DNA from 4 places in the Marinobacterium aestuarii genome. Region 3 is predicted to be linked to each of the others. Evidence: predicted binding sites of a transcription regulator. Region 3 holds the regulator's gene; each other region holds the start of a gene.

Region 1 (4,153 bases), 590 kb from region 3:
TGCCATCGGAGAAGTCGCGGCGGGGGTCGCCCATGAACTGCGCAACCCCCTTACCAGTGTCCAGATGGCGCTGGAAAACCTGCGCCAGGATGTCCAGGGAGCCGACCTGGTTGAACGGGTCGAGATGATCAATGACGAGGTTAAGCGCGCCACCCGGCAACTTAATCAGTTGCTGGACCAGGCCCGACAGCGGCCCGAGGTTCCGGTCATGCTGGATGTCCGCGAAGAGTGCGAGAGCCTGATCACCCTGGCCGCCTACCAGCTGCACGAAAATGTCAGCATTGACTCAGAGGTCACGGAAAAACTGCGCTGCCTGCTGCCCCACTCCCAGCTGCGACAGATGCTGCTGAACCTGCTGCTCAATGCCGGGCAAACACTGGGCAGCAACCATGGCCAGATTCTGCTGCAGGCAAGGCGCCAGGAGCAGATGCTCGAGATCACGGTCAAGGACAGCGGGCCGGGCTTTTCCCAGGCCATGCTGGAAACCGGTATCCAGCCCTTCTGCTCCTGGCGCGCCGGAGGCACCGGCCTGGGGCTGGTCATGGTGCGCCGTTTTACCGCTGATCTGGGCGGCGAACTACGCTTAAGCAACCGCAACGAGGGCGGCGCCTGTGTAACCCTGAGGCTGCCGTACAAAGAGGCCGATGACTAAATCCCTGCTGATTATTGAAGACGAGACCCTGCTCGGGATCGAACTTAAACGCCACTTTCAACGCGAAGGCTGGCGCGTCATGCTGACCGAGACCCTGGACAGCGCCCGCCACGAGCTGTTCGACAATGGCCTCACTCCCACCGTAATCCTGTCCGACATGAACCTGCCGGATGGCAATGCGCTGGACCTGCTCGAGGAGGCTAGCGGTCAGACGAGCGGCAGCGAATGGATCTTTCTCACCGGCTACGGCACCGTGGCCGACTCCGTGCGGGCGCTGCGTCTGGGCGCCTATGACTACCTGGAAAAGCCTGTCGATTTCGACCGGCTGGACCTGGTCATCAGCAGTGCGACGCGCAGCGCGACGGCACAACGGCGCCTGCGCGATCAGTTTTCCGCCGGCCGGCGCCGCTTCACGCCGGACAGCTTCGTGGGCCAGAGCGAGGCCGCCTCACAGCTGCGCACTATGTTGACAAAGCTGGCCCAGGCCCCCTTCTCCACCCTGATACTCACGGGTGAAACCGGTACTGGCAAGGGCGTGGCGGCGCGCATACTGCATCACAGTGGCACCCGCCAGGATGCCCCCATGGTGGAGGTCAACTGCTCAGCGCTGCCCAAGGACCTGCTGGAATCCGAACTCTTCGGCCATGAAGCGGGCGCCTTTACCGGCGCCAAGGGCCGTCGACGGGGTCTCTTCGAGCAGGCCGACGGTGGCACCCTGTTTCTCGATGAAATCGGTGAAATGCCCGCCGATCTGCAAGCCAAGCTGTTGAAAGTTATTGAAGAACAATGCTTTCGCCGGGTCGGCGGCGACCGCGAGATCAGCGTCGACGTGCAGTTGATCGCCGCCACCAACCGCAACCTGCAGGGCTGCATTGAAAGCGGCGATTTCCGCGAAGACCTCTATCACCGCCTCTGTGTGTTTGAGCTGCAGATGCCGCCCCTGCGCGAACGCGTTGAGGATCTGGACGCCCTGGTGCCCTTGCTGGTCGACGAATTCAACGCCAAGGCGGGCAAGAATGTGCGCCACATCAGCAGCAGTGTCTGGACCCGCCTCAAAGCCCACCGCTGGCCCGGCAACGTGCGCGAGCTGCGCAATGTGATCGAGCGCTGCGTGCTGTTTGCCGACGACACTGAACTGCCGCAGCAATGGCTGCAACTGCAACCCTCGACGTCGGACCAGGCGGAACCAGCCGCTAGCGCAGCGCCATCAGCAGACCCCCGCTATCTCCAGGTGCCGCTCGACGGCAGCATGGGGCTGGATGACATGGACAGTTTCATTATCAGCGCGGTACTGGAGCGCAATCAGCACAATGTCACCGCCGCCGCCCGACTTTTGCATACCACCCGCGACACCCTGCGTTACCGCATCCAGAAGTACGGCATCATCCTGTCCGACGAAGCCTGAGCGGGCCGCGACAACTCGCACCGGATAAGGGGGATATGTCACTACTGGCGCTGGGGCATTTCCCCCACCGGGGCATATCACCATCCACGAAAACAACACAACTTATTGTTATTAAACATAATTAATAGTTGGCACTCATACTGCAGTACAACTGTCAGGCCTGCCCTTTTTCATAACGTCACAGGCACCCCTGACCGGGCAGACCGGTCTGTGACACCGCTGCGACGCAACGATCGACCAACCGGGCACCGCAGCGGATCGAACCGAACCATCGGAGGCAAATGCCATGAAACGTTTTCCCATAAAATCCATCGTCGCCGCCTGCGCCATCGCGTTGGCCAGCGCCCCTCTTCTCGCAACCGCCGCAGGCGACCCGCCGTCGGATCTCTGGGCCAAGGCATCGCTGACCACGACCTATACCCTCAACCGTCACCTCAACCCTTTCGATATCGAAGCCGAGGTCAATGATGGCGTCGCCACCCTGCGCGGTACCGTGGAAAGTGCTGTCGAGCGCGATCTGGCCGAGGAACTTGCCCGTGGCATCGATGGCATCACAGAGGTCAATAATGAGCTAATGATCGATGCGGATGTTCCCGCTATGCACGCCAGCCAGGCCGGGGAAGGCACAGAACGCAGCTTCACCCGCAAGGTAGAAGATGCCAACCTCACCGCCAAGGTGAAATCTCAGCTGCTATGGAACAGAACCACCAGTGGTCTGGCGATCAATGTCGATACCCGCAATAGCAAGGTGATGCTGTCCGGCAATGTCGACTCCCAGGCCGAAGCCGAACTGGCCGAACAGATCGCACTCAATACTCACGAAGTTAGCAGCGTGGATAATCAGCTGACCGTCGGAGGCGAGGAGGCAACGCTCACCGGCAAAGCGGAGGCCAAGTCGAAAGAAGTCGCTAAACAGGTCAGCGACGGCTGGATTACCGCCAAGGTGAAGTCGGCACTGCTGTATAACCGCAATGTCGACGGCAGCGATATCGATGTCGATACCAAAGAAGGCGTCGTCAGCTTGCATGGCCAGGTCGACAGCGAGTTCGAACGGGAGCTGGCCATTAGCGTCTCCAGCAGCGTCAAGGGAGTGAAGTCAGTCACTGCAGAGCTCACCACCGGCAGTTGATCTGAACTACAGTGATTAGGGCGGCACACTCGAGTGTGCCGCCAATCTGGATATTCTCCGGATATAAAGGAGGGGAAACATAATGAGCAAACCGAATCCCGTCGACAGCGAAGCCTCCGTGCAGGAGAGTGAAACCCTGTCCCGGCGCGTCGCCGACGACCTGCATGAGCGCATAGAACAGGCCGCCAAGGTGGGCGAAGAACTTGAGCACGGGCTGCACGAACGCGGTGAACAGTTAACCGACAAGAGCCGCGACCTGAGCACAAACCTCACGCAGATTGTCCGCGATAACCCCTGGGCGGTCGTGGGCGGATCCGTGGCCCTGGGTATCCTGATCGGCGTACTGACACGACGCCGCTGACCCATGAAACAGTCAATGCACGCTGACCCCCAGGACGCAGCCGATTCCGCCACGCCCGAATCCTTGTCACTGATAGAAGCGGCGGCCGGCGTTTTCGCCACCACACGCCAGCACCTTGCCCAACTGCTCACACTGCTCACGCTGGAGGCCCGCTACGCCGGCCTGATGCTGGGCATGACCCTGGCTATGGCGCTTATCGGTGCCCTGGCGGCGTTCAGCGCCTGGGGGCTGTTGCTGGCGGCAGCCCTTGGCGGGCTGCTGGCTCTGGGCTGGAGCTGGAGTCTGGCGCTCGGCAGCCTGGCGCTGGCCAACGTTGTACTGGCGCTGATCTCGCTGTGGCTGATGCGCCGCGCACTGACGCGCATCAGCCTTGGGAGTACCCGGCAGGCGCTGGGGCTGGACTTACCGAATGATGCCGACTAGAGCGCAACTGCGGCGCCAGGAGCAGCAGGTACGCCAGGCGCGGCAGCAGGCGCAACAGGCACGGCAGCAGTTGCGACAATCGATCCGCACAGGGGCAACCTCGCCCCCCGGTCTGATCGCGGGCTTTGCCCTTGGATTGAGTATCGGCCGCTCAGTGGCTGCCCCCCCTGGCGAGGGCAATGG
Region 2 (4,153 bases), 650 kb from region 3:
GTACGCCCTCAACGGTATCGAGCTGCCGGAATTTCCGGACAGCCTGATCCTGCCCCAGCGCGGCGGCGACGGCAAACCCGCGGGCCTGGGCGTTGCCGCCCTGCCCGAAACGGCGCAAATCTGCTCCTGCCATGATGTCTCCAAAGGCGATATCTGCCAGGCCATCGATGGCGGTGCCGCCACCCTGGGTGACGTCAAGTCCTGCACCAAGGCGGCCACGGGCTGTGGCGGCTGTTCCGCCCTGCTGACCAACCTGGTGAACCATGAACTCGAAAGCCGCGGCGTGGAAGTCAATCGCAACCTGTGCGAGCACTTCGACTTTACCCGTCAGGAACTTTACCATCTGGTACGCGTGGATCAGATCAAGTCCTTCGACGAGCTGCTGCACAAACACGGCCGTGGCAAGGGCTGCGAGATCTGCAAACCCACCGCCGCTTCCATCCTGGCGTCGTGCTGGAACGAGTTCGTACTGAAAAAGCCCCACGTCGGGCTGCAGGACACCAACGATACTTTCCTCGCCAACATGCAGAAGGACGGCACCTACTCGGTCGTGCCCCGTGTTGCCGGCGGTGAAATCACCCCCGACAAGCTGATCACTCTGGGTCAGGTGGCCAAGCAGTTCAACCTCTACACCAAGGTCACCGGCGGCCAGCGTATCGACCTCTTCGGCGCCCGCCTGGAAGAGCTGCCGCAGATATGGCGCATCCTGGTGGATGCCGGCTTTGAAACCGGCCACGCCTACGGCAAGTCGCTGCGTACTGTCAAATCCTGCGTCGGCAGTACCTGGTGCCGCTACGGTGTAGACGACAGTGTGGGTCTGGCCATCGAAGTGGAGAACCGTTACAAGGGCCTGCGCTCGCCTCACAAGATCAAGTTTGCCGTATCCGGCTGCACCCGTGAGTGCGCCGAGGCCCAGAGCAAGGACGTGGGCATCATCGCCACCGAAAACGGCTGGAACCTCTACCTGTGCGGCAACGGCGGCATGAAACCGCGCCACGGCGACCTGTTCGCCACCGATCTGGACAAGGACACCCTGATCAAGTACATCGACCGTTTCCTGATGTTCTACGTCAAGACCGCCGATCGCCTGCAGCGCACCTCCGTGTGGATGGACAACCTTGAAGGCGGTCTGGACTACCTGCGCCAGGTCATCATTGAAGACTCCCTGGGGCTTGGCGCAGAACTTGAAGAGCAGATGCTGCAGGTTGTCGGCACCTACGAATGCGAGTGGAAGAAAACCATCGAGGACCCAGAAGCCCTCAAGCGTTTCCGCCCCTTCGTCAACGCCGATGCGACCGACGACAACGTGGTGTTCGTGATGGAACGCGATCAGATCCGCCCCGCCACCGCTGCGGAAAAAACCGCCAATACACCGGCCGTCCCCGTCAAGATGGTTAGCTGAGGAATCAAACCATGACCACCAACACAAAACTGATTTCCCTGTGCAGCAAAGCCGACCTGGTCCCCAACAGCGGCGTCTGCGCCCTGGTGGACGGCCGCCAGGTGGCACTCTTCTACCTGCCGGACGACGAACAGGTCTACGCCATCGACAATCACGACCCCTTCGGCCAGGCCAATGTATTGTCCCGCGGCATCGTCGGCTCCATCGCCGATGTGCCTGTGGTCGCCTCGCCGCTGTACAAGCAGCGCTTCAGCCTGATCGACGGCCAGTGCTTCGAGGACGAGACAGTGAAACTCGCCACCTGGCAGGTAAGCCTGCGGGATGACGTACTGCTGATCGACCCGACGCCCCGTTAAGGGGCATGCGGGATCAGGCACGCACCCAAACGGCTCCTTTATGTACCGCAACAGTCCCCCACTGCCGCGATTCACACCCGGAAACGCCAATGCCATGGGCATTTTGGGAAAAATAATAAACTGGCATGACATTCGCATAACCAATAACAATAGAACGAAAAGTGTCGTGCCCCGCGAGATCTGATTCTCACCGGCCCGGCCCCTAACGTGGAAGTTGGCAATGGCGCCATCTCCTGCCACTTGGCGGGAGGTGGCGTTTTTTTATGCGCACTGTTTTCCAAGTTGCCTGTGCGCCTGACTCCCCATACACCCAGGTCTGAACGACACGGCGAGTGGAACCCATCATGAAGAACAAACCTGAGTCCAGCACCCTGACCACCTGCCCCTACTGCGGCGTCGGCTGTGGTGTCGAGGCGCGCGTTAGTGACAACCGCCTGATCGCGGTGAGCGGCGATGCATCGCACCCGGCCAACAACGGCCGTCTTTGCGTCAAGGGCTCGGCGCTGCATGAAACCGCAGGCCCCGAGGGCCGTCTGCTGTACCCGCAGATTCAGGGTCAGCGCGTCAGCTGGGACAGCGCGCTGGACAAGGTCGCCGATACCTTCGCCCGCCTGATCGATCAGCATGGCCCCGACTCGGTCGCCTTTTACCTGTCGGGCCAGATCCTGACCGAAGACTATTACGTCGCCAACAAGCTGATGAAAGGCTTTATCGGCAGCGCCAATGTCGATACCAACTCGCGCCTGTGCATGTCTTCGGCGGTCGCCGGGCAAAAGCGCGCCTTTGGCAGCGACACCGTACCCGCCTGCTACGACGACCTCGACGAGGCCGACCTGGTCATACTGGTGGGCTCCAATGCCGCCTGGGCCCACCCCATCCTGTATCAGCGCCTGGCAAGAGCCAAACAGGCCCGCCCGGACATGCAGGTCGTGGTACTGGATCCAAGACGTACCGCCACCTGTGACCTGGCCGACCGCCACCTGGCCCTCAAGCCCGGCAGTGATGCCTTTCTGTTCAACGGTCTGCTGAGCTACCTGGCGCAGAACGATGCGCTGGACGACGACTATATTGCGCAGCACTGCGAAGGCTTTGACGCCGCCCTGACCCAGGCCCAGCAGCAGTGCCCGGACCTGATGACCACCGCGGCCTACTGCGGTCTTGAGCCTGCGGACGTGCAGTGGCTGTTCGAGCATTTCGCCCGCACCGAGCGCAGCCTGACGTTTTACTCCCAGGGCATCAACCAGTCGTCCTCCGGCACCGACAAGGCCAACGCCATCATCAACTGTCACCTGGCCACAGGGCGTGTCGGCAAGCCCGGCGCCAGCCCGTTTTCCATTACCGGCCAGCCCAACGCCATGGGCGGGCGCGAAGTCGGCGGCCTGGCCAACCAGCTGGCGGCCCATATGGAGTTCGACAACCCGACTCACCTGGAAACAGTGGCCGACTTCTGGCAAGCCCCCAAAATGGCGCAGGCGCCTGGCCTCAAGGCCGTGGATCTGTTTCAGGCAATTGAGCGCGGCGACGTCAAGGCCGTCTGGATCATTGGCACCAACCCGGCGGTGAGCCTGCCGGACTCGGCCCAGGTACGCCGCGCCCTGCAGCAGTGCGAACTGGTGGTGGTCAGTGACTGTGTCGAGCAGACCGACACCACGGCCCTGGCCGACGTGCTGCTGCCGGCCACCACCTGGGCCGAGAAAAACGGCACCGTCACCAATTCGGAACGCCGCATCTCGCGCCAGCGCGGCTTCTTGCAGGCTCCTGGCGAGGCTCGCCACGACTGGCAGATCGTCTGCGATGTCGCCGCACGCCTGGGCTTCGGTGACGCTTTCGCGTACCGGCACCCGGCGGACATCTTTCAGGAACACGCCCGCCTGTCGGGCTATCGCAACCAGGGCAGCCGGGATTTTGATATCTCCGCCCTGGCCGACCTGACCCGCAACCAGTACGACGCCCTGGCACCCATCCAGTGGCCCGTCACCGATACCTCCCCCGAAGGCACGGCGCGCATGTTCGCAGACGGCCACTTCTTTACAGCCTCGGGCCGCGCCCGCCTGCTGCCTATAGATGCCCGCATGCCAGCCAATCCCTGCCGGGACGGTGACTTCGTACTCAATACCGGGCGCAGCCGGGATCAGTGGCATACCATGACCCGCACCGCCCGCAGCCCGCGTCTGCTGGACCACTGCGACGAACCCTACATCGAAATCAGTGAACGGGATGCACAACAGCAGCGCATTCACAGCGGTGACCTGGTCAGCCTTTCAGCCCTCAATGCTGAATATATCGGGCGCGCTCGGGTGACCCCGAATCAGCAACCAGGATCACTGTTTGCCCCCATCCACTGGAATGATCGCTATGCATCCCACGGCGCTGTCGATGCCCTGGTGGCCGCCGT
Region 3 (4,153 bases):
CGCAGGGCAGTATCGAATAGCTGCTGGTCAGAAGTGGTATCGCGAAGCGCTGTCAGTACTTCTGCGCGGCTGAAGAGTTCGGCCAGCATGGCCAGGGTTTGCAAATGTTCATCGCTGGCCTCGGAGGGCACCAGCAGTACAAAAAGAAGGTCCACCGGCTGGTTGTCGATGGCGTCAAAATCAATAGGTTCAGCGAGCTTGATCATCATGCCGCTGGCCTGGGTAGCGTTCTCAAGCCGGCAGTGTGGAATGGCGATGCCGCTGCCAATACCGGTGCTGCCAAGCCGTTCCCGGCCAATCAGGCCGCTGAAGATTTCTTCAGCGGCCAGCCCTTGTGCCTGCTCGGCGATCAAGTTACTGGCTGTTTCCAGTACACGTTTTTTGCTGCCCCCATCAAGGTTGCAGAATGTCAGAGCGGGGGTCAGCAGTTCATGCAGATACATGGGCTTATTTGTTTACCGTTATTTGTGGTTTTTGGTTTTTTCTTTGTGCTTGATGATTTGACGGTCAAGCTTGTCGGTCAGACCATCAATGGCGGCGTACATGTCCTGGTGTTCGTGAGTCGCAAACAACTTGCCTCCTGCAAGGTGAACATCGGCTTCGGCCTGCTGACGCAGCTTTTCTACACTCAGGGTAACCTGGACATTGGTGATGTTATCGAAGTGCCGCTCAAGCTTGCCGAATTTACTATGTACATACTCGTGCAGTGCATCGGTAAGTTCGACGTGATGTCCTGTGATGTTGATCTGCATAGTTTTCTCCTAGTCAACAGCGGCGAAAGATCGCCTTGTTTGCATCTCAATTAAACCAGACGCTTGCGCTCATTAGAAGGTGCAATATTCATTGCTTCACGGTATTTCGCCACTGTACGCCTGGCGACTTGAAAACCCTGCTCGTCAAGCAGCGTGGCGATCTTGCTGTCGCTCAGTGGTTTGGTGGTACTTTCCGCTGCCACCAGGCGCTTTATCAGCGCCCGAATGGCGGTGGAAGAGGCGGCGCCGCCGTCGCTGGTACCGACGTGGCTGGAGAAAAAATACTTCAGCTCGAAGATGCCCCGGGGGGTGTGCATGTACTTCTGGGTGGTGACCCGGGAGATTGTGGACTCATGCATCTCGACGGCCTCGGCGATGTCATGCAGCACCAGCGGCTGCATGGCCTCTTCGCCCTGCTCGAGAAAGCCCTCCTGGCGAACGACGATTTCCCGCGATACCTTCAGCAGGGTTTCGTTGCGGCTCTGCAGGCTCTTGATGAACCAGCGTGCTTCCTGCAGGTGGTTCTTCAGATAGGTGTTGTCGGAGCTGTTGTCGGCGCGTCGGATCAGATCCGAGTACTGGGTGTTGATGCGCAGGCGCGGCGCTGTGTCGGGGTTGAGCGCGACCGTCCAGAAGCCCTTGACCTTGGTGACCACAACATCGGGTATCACATATTCGGCGGTGCTGGTGGTGATGCTGGCGCCGGGCTGTGGGTTCAGGCTCTGAATCAGCAGTATGACTTCCTGCAGCTGGTGTTCTTTCAGCCTTGTGCGGCGCAGCAGCTGTTTGTAATCCCGGCTGCCAAGCAGCTGGATAAACTCGCTGACCACGCGAATTGCTTCCTTGCGCCAGGGAGTCGACTCCGGTAGCTGACGCAGCTGAATGGCCAGGCATTCGCCCAGATCCCGGCCGCCGACGCCGGCGGGATCGAACTGCTGGATACGGTGCAGTACGGTTTCGATATCGTCGGAGTCGACGTCTTCGAAATCCTCCGGGTTTTCCTGCTTGAAGTGTTCCAGCAGTTCATCCAGAGATATACGCAGGTAACCGTTGGCATCGATGCCATCGACAATGCCTGTGGCGATAAAACGGTCCAGGTCGCTCATGGGTGTCAGGTTAAGCTGCCACTCCAGATGATCCTGCAGCGTTTCCTCCGCCGTATCATTGGACTCCATGCTGCCGTCGTCATCGCGGGCCGGGCCGCTGGGCTGGCTGCTCTGAAAGGTGTCGTCCCAGGAACTGTCGGTGCCAAGCTCCTCGGGGATGTCGTCATTCCAGCTGTCTTCGGCCTGGGGGCTGTCGTCGCTGGCGGAGTTTTCCGCACTGGCGCGTTCGCCCTCGCTCTCGCTGGCCTTTTGTGGCGCCTCGGAGTTCTGGTGCTCGTTGTAATCGGCATCCGCTGCTTCGTCGTGATCCTCGTCGGAGGACTCGAGCATGGGATTGTTTTCGAGCGCTTCCTGAATTTCCTGCTGGAGGTCGAGTGTCGACAACTGCAGCAGGCGAATGGCCTGCTGTAACTGGGGCGTCATGGTCAGGTGCTGACCAATTTTTAGGTGGAGCCCTTGCTTCATAGAAAGACTGCGTTATCTGTGGGAGTGGGTCGAGTTGCTGTGCATTATATGCCTAACCGGGGGCGGGCGTCGTCTATCTGTCAGGCAGACTGAAGAAACACCGCCGCGGTGGTCATGCAGCGCCAAAAAAAGAGATATCACCCAGTCCGGGCTTAAAGCCTGAATTGTTCGCCCAGGTAGGCGGCCTTGACCTGCTTGTTGGCGATGATGTCCGCCGGTGTGCCCTGGGCCAGAATGCCGCCTTCGCTGACGATATAGGCGTGTTCGCAGATGTCGAGGGTTTCGCGCACATTGTGATCGGTGATCAGGACGCCGATGCCCTTGGTCTGCAGGTGGCGGATGGTGTTCTTGATATCGTTGACCGAAATGGGGTCCACCCCGGCAAAGGGCTCGTCGAGCAGAATAAAGGTCGGCTCGGTGGCCAGGCAGCGGGCAATCTCGACCCGGCGACGCTCGCCGCCGGACAGCGCCATGCCGAGGCTGTCGCGGATGTGCACAATGTGGAATTCTTCCAGCAATTGCTCAAGACGCTGCTCGCGGCCGGCGCGGTCAAGATCCTTGCGGGTCTCGAGGATGGCCATCAGGTTGTCACGCACGCTGAGCTTGCGAAAAATGGACGCTTCCTGGGGCAGGTAGCCCAGTCCCTTGCGGGCACGGCCGTGCATCGGCAGGGAGGTGATGTCCTGGTCGTTGAGCAGTACCTGGCCCTGATCGGCGTTAACGAGCCCGACAATCATGTAGAAGCAGGTGGTCTTGCCGGCCCCGTTGGGGCCCAGCAGCCCCGTAATCTGGCCGCTTTTCAGGCTCAGTGAAACATCCCGTACAACGGCCCGGCCCTTGTAGCTTTTGGCCAGCTGGCGCGCTTCCAGTGTGCTGGTCATTGCGCCGCCCCTTTGGGCTGGATGACCATCTGCACACGGCCCTGGCCGCCTTCGCCGCTGAAGGCGTTGACCAGGGATTTGTCGAGGTTGTAAACGATCTTCTGCCCGGTAAAGGTGTCTTTCTGCTGCACCACCCGGGCCTTGCCGGTGATGGTGATTTCCTGGCGATTGACCTGGTAGTCCATGCGCTCGCCATAGGCATTGGTCACCGGCTTGTCTTTGGCCGCCTGTTGCTCGAACTTGACATCCCCCGTGGCCAGAATGCGATTGACGCCGGATTCGCTGCGGTGCAGGTCAACATTGCGGGCGTTGATTTTCAACGTGCCCTGGGCAATCTCGACATTGCCGCTATAGGTGGTGATGCCGGTGTTGTCATCGATGGTGGCGGTGTCGGCGCTGACATGGATCGGCTGGTTGCGATCGGTCGGCAGGGCCAGACTGGTGCCGGAAAGACTCAGGGACAGCAGGGCTGCCAGCCAGAGGCGGGTATTATTTGGTTTCATAGCGTCCCTCGACATCGGACAGTAGCTCGACTTGGCGGCTATTCAGGTAAGCCTTCATGCCATTGGCCCGGGTTTCACCCCCCTGGCTGAACAGCGTGACGGCGGTGTCTGTTTCGATAAATTGTTCTGATGGCATCAGGGTCAGTGCTTCGGTTTCCAGCCGCAGCGGTGTGCTGCTGGCGCCTTTGTCACTGCTGCTCTGTACGCGCACGGCGCCGTTGAGCCGGACCTGCTCGTCACTGTCCTGCATCCGGCCCTGCTGGGCGCTGATCAGCACCTCGCCCCGACTATCGTTGCGAAACAGCACTATGTCCGGCGTCCGGGCGCGCAGTTCGCCGGGCTGCGGGTAGTGTTCGAGCTGCGGCGATCTGAGCTCCTGATGCAGCTGTCCGCGGGCATCGAACTGGCGAATGGTGGCATCGCGCAGATAGTAGTCCGTATCGGCG
Region 4 (4,153 bases), 140 kb from region 3:
GACACTGCGGGGCAGGTCGAACAGCAGGTTGTCGTAGACGCTGACCAGGCGTGCGGTATTTTCGACGCGCTCCAGATAGCGCGCCGCCCAGTAAATTCTCTCAGCTACACGGGACAGCATCATTTGGCCTCCGTATCAACGATCCAGGTATCCTTGCTGCCGCCACCCTGGGATGAGTTCACCACCAGAGAGCCCTTTTTCATGGCCACGCGGGTCAGCCCGCCGGTGGTCACATAGACGTCCTTGCCCTGCAGAATAAAGGGGCGCAGGTCCAGGTGACGCGGCTCAAGCTTGTTGTTGTCCACCAGGGTGGGCGCAGTTGAGAGCGCCAGGGTGGGCTGGGCGATATAGTTGCGCGGGTTGGACTTGATCAGTTCGGCAAATTTGGCCTGATCCTTCTTGGTGGAGTGGGGGCCAACCAGCATGCCATAACCGCCGGATTCATTGGCCGGCTTGACCACCAGCTTGTCCAGGTTCTCCAGCACGTAGGCGCGGTCCTTGTCGTTCTCGCACAGGAAGGTCTTGACGTTGCGCAGCAGTGGCTCCTCATCGAGGTAGTACTTGATGAGCTGGGGTACATAGGCGTAGATGACCTTGTCATCGGCAACGCCTGCGCCCGGTGCATTGGCCAGGGCCACGTTGCCGGCTTTCCAGGCGCGCATGAGGCCGGGCACGCCCAGCACCGAACTCTTGTCAAAGACTTCGGGATCGAGGAAGAGATCGTCGATGCGGCGGTAGATCACATCCACCCGGGTGAGGCCGTCGATGGTGCGCATGAAGACCAGATCGTCTTCACTGACCACCAGGTCGCTGCCCTCCACCAGTTCTGCGCCCATCTGCTGGGCCAGAAAGGCGTGCTCAAAATAGGCCGAGTTGAAGATGCCCGGGGTCAGCACCACGATTTCGGGTTGCTTGACCTTGCGCGGTGACAGGGCGGCCAGGGTGTCGAACAGCTGGGCCGGGTAGTCATCGATCGGCATGATATTGTCGTTTTCGAACAGCTCCGGCAGTACCCGTTTGGTGATGGCGCGATTTTCCAGCATGTAAGACACGCCGGACGGCACCCGCAGGTTGTCTTCCAGCACATAGAATTCGCCGTCGCCATCACGCACCAGGTCGGTGCCGCAGATATGGGCCCAGACGCCATGGGGCGGCGATACGCCGACGCACTCGGGGCGAAAGTTGACGGAGTTCTCGATCAGGTGGCGTGGAATAATGCCGTCGTTGATAACATTCTGATCGTGGTACAGATCGTTGATGAACATGTTCAGTACGCGCAGACGCTGTTTCAGCCCGGCGGCGGTCTTGTCCCACTGCTTGCGGGAGATGGTGCGGGGAATAAGGTCAAAGGGCCAGGCCCGGTCGATGTTTCCTTCCTCGGTATATACCGTAAAGCTGACCCCCATTTCCTGGATGGTCGCCTCGGCCATAAGGCGGCGTTTCTCAAGCTCTTCTTCATCGAGACTGGCAAGGTAGTTGGCAAGCTTGCGAGCCGGTGCTCTGGCGTTGCCAGGGGAGCTGATCAATTCATCGAAGAAACCACCGCTGTCGTACTGCTTCCAATCGATACTCATGGTTTATGCCTTCTGCTGATCCCTGTTGCATTCCAACTCACCAAAGTGAGGCATGTTTCAATCCATTAACGGGCACAGTGCCCCGTTATGGTGATGCCTGACCGGGAGGGCTGTCGAAAAGTCGCATCTTGCTACTCTGATACCGTTCATGCAGCAATTTGCAGGCCAGAATGCAGGCTGCAGAGACGGATCGGCGAGTGACTCAGCCGATACAGTGTAGCAGTGGCGGGCTTGTGCGTGATCGGGCGCGCAATAAAAGTCACAGCAAATTCAGTGGGCTGCGCATGATTTTTGAATTTAAGCGGGTGTTGTTAAGTGAGTGTTGCGTCTGGATCGGAGGGCGCAGCGATACCGCGGGCTTGCCGGCAGGTGTGGCAATGTGCAGGAGCTGTATTGGGGGTGTATTGGGGCTGCATAAGGGTGAACGGAAGATGTTGCAAAGGACTATATAAAGAGAGGGTATAAAAAACAGCAGTTGATATGAGCGCTGCTTGGGACGGATCTTGCTTATCTAGAAGGAGCTGTATCAGAAGAAGCGATATCAGATTTGGTCGGGGTAACAGGATTTGAACCTACGACCCCTGCCTCCCGAAGACAGTGCTCTACCAGGCTGAGCTATACCCCGACGTATCTGACGTGCTGCTGCAGCCAAGGCTGCGGTGGTCTAAGACCCAACTGCGAAACAGTTGTTGAAGCGGGAAAGTTTGGTCGGGATAACAGGATTTGAACCTACGACCCCTGCCTCCCGAAGACAGTGCTCTACCAGGCTGAGCTATATCCCGAACCTATGCCCTCAGCAGGCCTTTGGACAGGTCTGCTGTGAACAGGGCGAAATTATAATCCGGGCTCGGATGATGTCAAGGCTGTTTTATAAAACAAGCGCTTAGGCATCAGTTGCGTATTATTGCATTTCAACTTCGCCGAGGCGGTTGGCGGTTTCCGGGCAGGCCAGGCGATCGGTGGCGACCAGAACATTGGCCAGATGATCATAAGCCACGCGCTGCTGCTTGAGGATCTGCTCGGCTTCGGTCAGGGCTTCCTCGACGCTGATTTGGCCGCTGCGGTGGTCCTGGCTGATCGTCAGGCTGCGTTTGTCGTTGGCGACGATACGCTTGTAGGTATTCTTGGCTTCAATGTTGAGACGAAAGCAGGCGGCATAGATGCCATCCTTGAGGTTTTGTGCGCTTGCAGGCTCTTCGGCTCGGCCAGGGGCGGCGCTGAGTAACAGCAGCACGAAAAGCGGGAAAGTCCTTTTCATTCAGTAACTCCGGTAGGCGGCTTGGCTATGGCGCTGTCAGTATAGCGTAGCCTTGGCGTTGATTATGCATAGTTCTACGGCGCACCTGTAGCGTCATTTATAGGGGAAATCTGCAGGCGGTCTGGGCCCTGCGTATTCTCCCTTGTTGGCAAAGTGCGCCTGGCGAGTGGGCTGTTACACTGTGGCGAGAGTATTCAGGGCGTGCTGTGCGACGGTGTTTGCCCAACGGGAAAGAGCGGAGGAGTTGCGTATGTCATCAGGGAATCTGGCGCTGGGGCGCAGCGTTGCGGGTAAGGATGTTGAGTTGCCGCTGATTATGGCGAACCGCCATGGCTTGATCGCAGGCGCTACCGGTACCGGCAAGACCGTCAGTTTGCAGACCATGGCGGAAGGCTTTGCCCGCAGCGGTGTGCCTGTGTTCATGACGGACGTAAAGGGGGACCTGTCGGGCCTGGCCGCAGAGGGGCGTGGGCACCCGAAGATCGCCGAACGAGTGGCGCTGCTGGGGCTTGATGATTATCGTCCAAGGTCGGCGCCGGTGGTGTTCTGGGACCTGCTGGGGGTCAGGGGGCACCCGGTGCGTACGACTGTGTCGGACATGGGGCCGCTGTTGCTGAGTCACCTGCTGGAGCTCAACGAGACTCAGTCCGGCGTGCTCTATGCCTGTTTTCGCATTGCCGACGATGAAGGGCTTTTGCTGCTGGATCTGAAAGACCTGCAGGCGATGCTGGCCTGGATGGGCGAGAATCGCAGCGCGCTGGGCAGTCGCTACGGCAATATCGCCAGCGCCAGTATAGGGGCTATCCAGCGGCGTCTGCTGATGCTGGAGTCCGAGGGCGCGGCGCAGTTCTTTGGCGAACCCGCGCTGCAGATGGCGGATCTGATGCAACGGGATTTTTCCGGCAATGGTGTGATCAGCGTGCTGGATGCAACGGCGCTGATGACAAGGCCAAGGCTCTACTCCACTTTTTTACTCTGGTTGCTGTCTGAGCTGTTTGAGCAGTTGCCGGAAGTCGGTGACAAGGCCGAGCCAAAACTGGTGTTTTTTTTCGACGAAGCACATTTGCTGTTTGATCGCGCGCCCCGCGCGCTGCTCGACAAGGTGGAGCAGGTGGTACGGCTGATTCGTTCCAAGGGCGTCGGGATCTATTTTGTCAGTCAGAGCCCGGGTGATATACCGCAGGACATTCTGGGTCAGCTGGGGCACCGGGTGCAGCATGCGCTGCGGGCCTTCACGCCTAAAGATCGCAAGGTGGTCAAGGCGGCGGCCCAGACGTTCCGTGCCGCCCCGGGAGTGGACACCGAGCAGCTGATAACTGCG

Evidence for each region. The regulator sigma-54, encoded in region 3, starts transcription at its own class of promoters, with help from an activator protein. The targets are predictions, from matches to a motif close to TGGCACNNNNNTTGCTNT.
Region 1: A8C75_RS03170 (BON domain-containing protein) is a predicted target of sigma-54. The motif match lies at 2,187-2,204, and genes of this name have one in related genera.
Region 2: A8C75_RS08700 (nitrate reductase) is a predicted target of sigma-54. The motif match lies at 1,880-1,897, and genes of this name have one in related genera.
Region 4: A8C75_RS05130 (circularly permuted type 2 ATP-grasp protein) is a predicted target of sigma-54. The motif match lies at 1,725-1,742, and genes of this name have one in related genera.

Annotation. Positions count from the first base shown of each region.
Region 1 covers NZ_CP015839.1:723,651-727,803, reverse strand. The annotation lists gene A8C75_RS03180 (sensor histidine kinase) at 1-652, shown strand, start outside; gene A8C75_RS03175 (sigma-54-dependent transcriptional regulator) at 645-2,057, shown strand; gene A8C75_RS03170 (BON domain-containing protein) at 2,344-3,186, shown strand; gene A8C75_RS03165 (ElaB/YgaM/YqjD family protein) at 3,269-3,547, shown strand; gene A8C75_RS03160 (hypothetical protein) at 3,551-3,970, shown strand; gene A8C75_RS23520 (hypothetical protein) at 3,957-4,153, shown strand, end outside.
Region 2 covers NZ_CP015839.1:1,964,981-1,969,133, reverse strand. The annotation lists gene nirB (nitrite reductase large subunit NirB) at 1-1,402, shown strand, start outside; gene nirD (nitrite reductase small subunit NirD) at 1,414-1,758, shown strand; gene A8C75_RS08700 (nitrate reductase) at 2,103-4,153, shown strand, end outside.
Region 3 covers NZ_CP015839.1:1,311,313-1,315,465, forward strand. The annotation lists gene ptsN (PTS IIA-like nitrogen regulatory protein PtsN) at 1-443, opposite strand, end outside; gene hpf (ribosome hibernation promoting factor) at 462-752, opposite strand; gene A8C75_RS05785 (RNA polymerase factor sigma-54) at 803-2,323, opposite strand; gene lptB (LPS export ABC transporter ATP-binding protein) at 2,476-3,204, opposite strand; gene lptA (lipopolysaccharide transport periplasmic protein LptA) at 3,201-3,707, opposite strand; gene lptC (LPS export ABC transporter periplasmic protein LptC) at 3,694-4,153, opposite strand, start outside.
Region 4 covers NZ_CP015839.1:1,175,471-1,179,623, forward strand. The annotation lists gene A8C75_RS05125 (alpha-E domain-containing protein) at 1-123, opposite strand, end outside; gene A8C75_RS05130 (circularly permuted type 2 ATP-grasp protein) at 120-1,574, opposite strand; tRNA gene A8C75_RS05135 (tRNA-Pro) at 2,123-2,199, opposite strand; tRNA gene A8C75_RS05140 (tRNA-Pro) at 2,280-2,356, opposite strand; gene A8C75_RS05145 (hypothetical protein) at 2,476-2,832, opposite strand; gene A8C75_RS05150 (helicase HerA-like domain-containing protein) at 3,047-4,153, shown strand, end outside.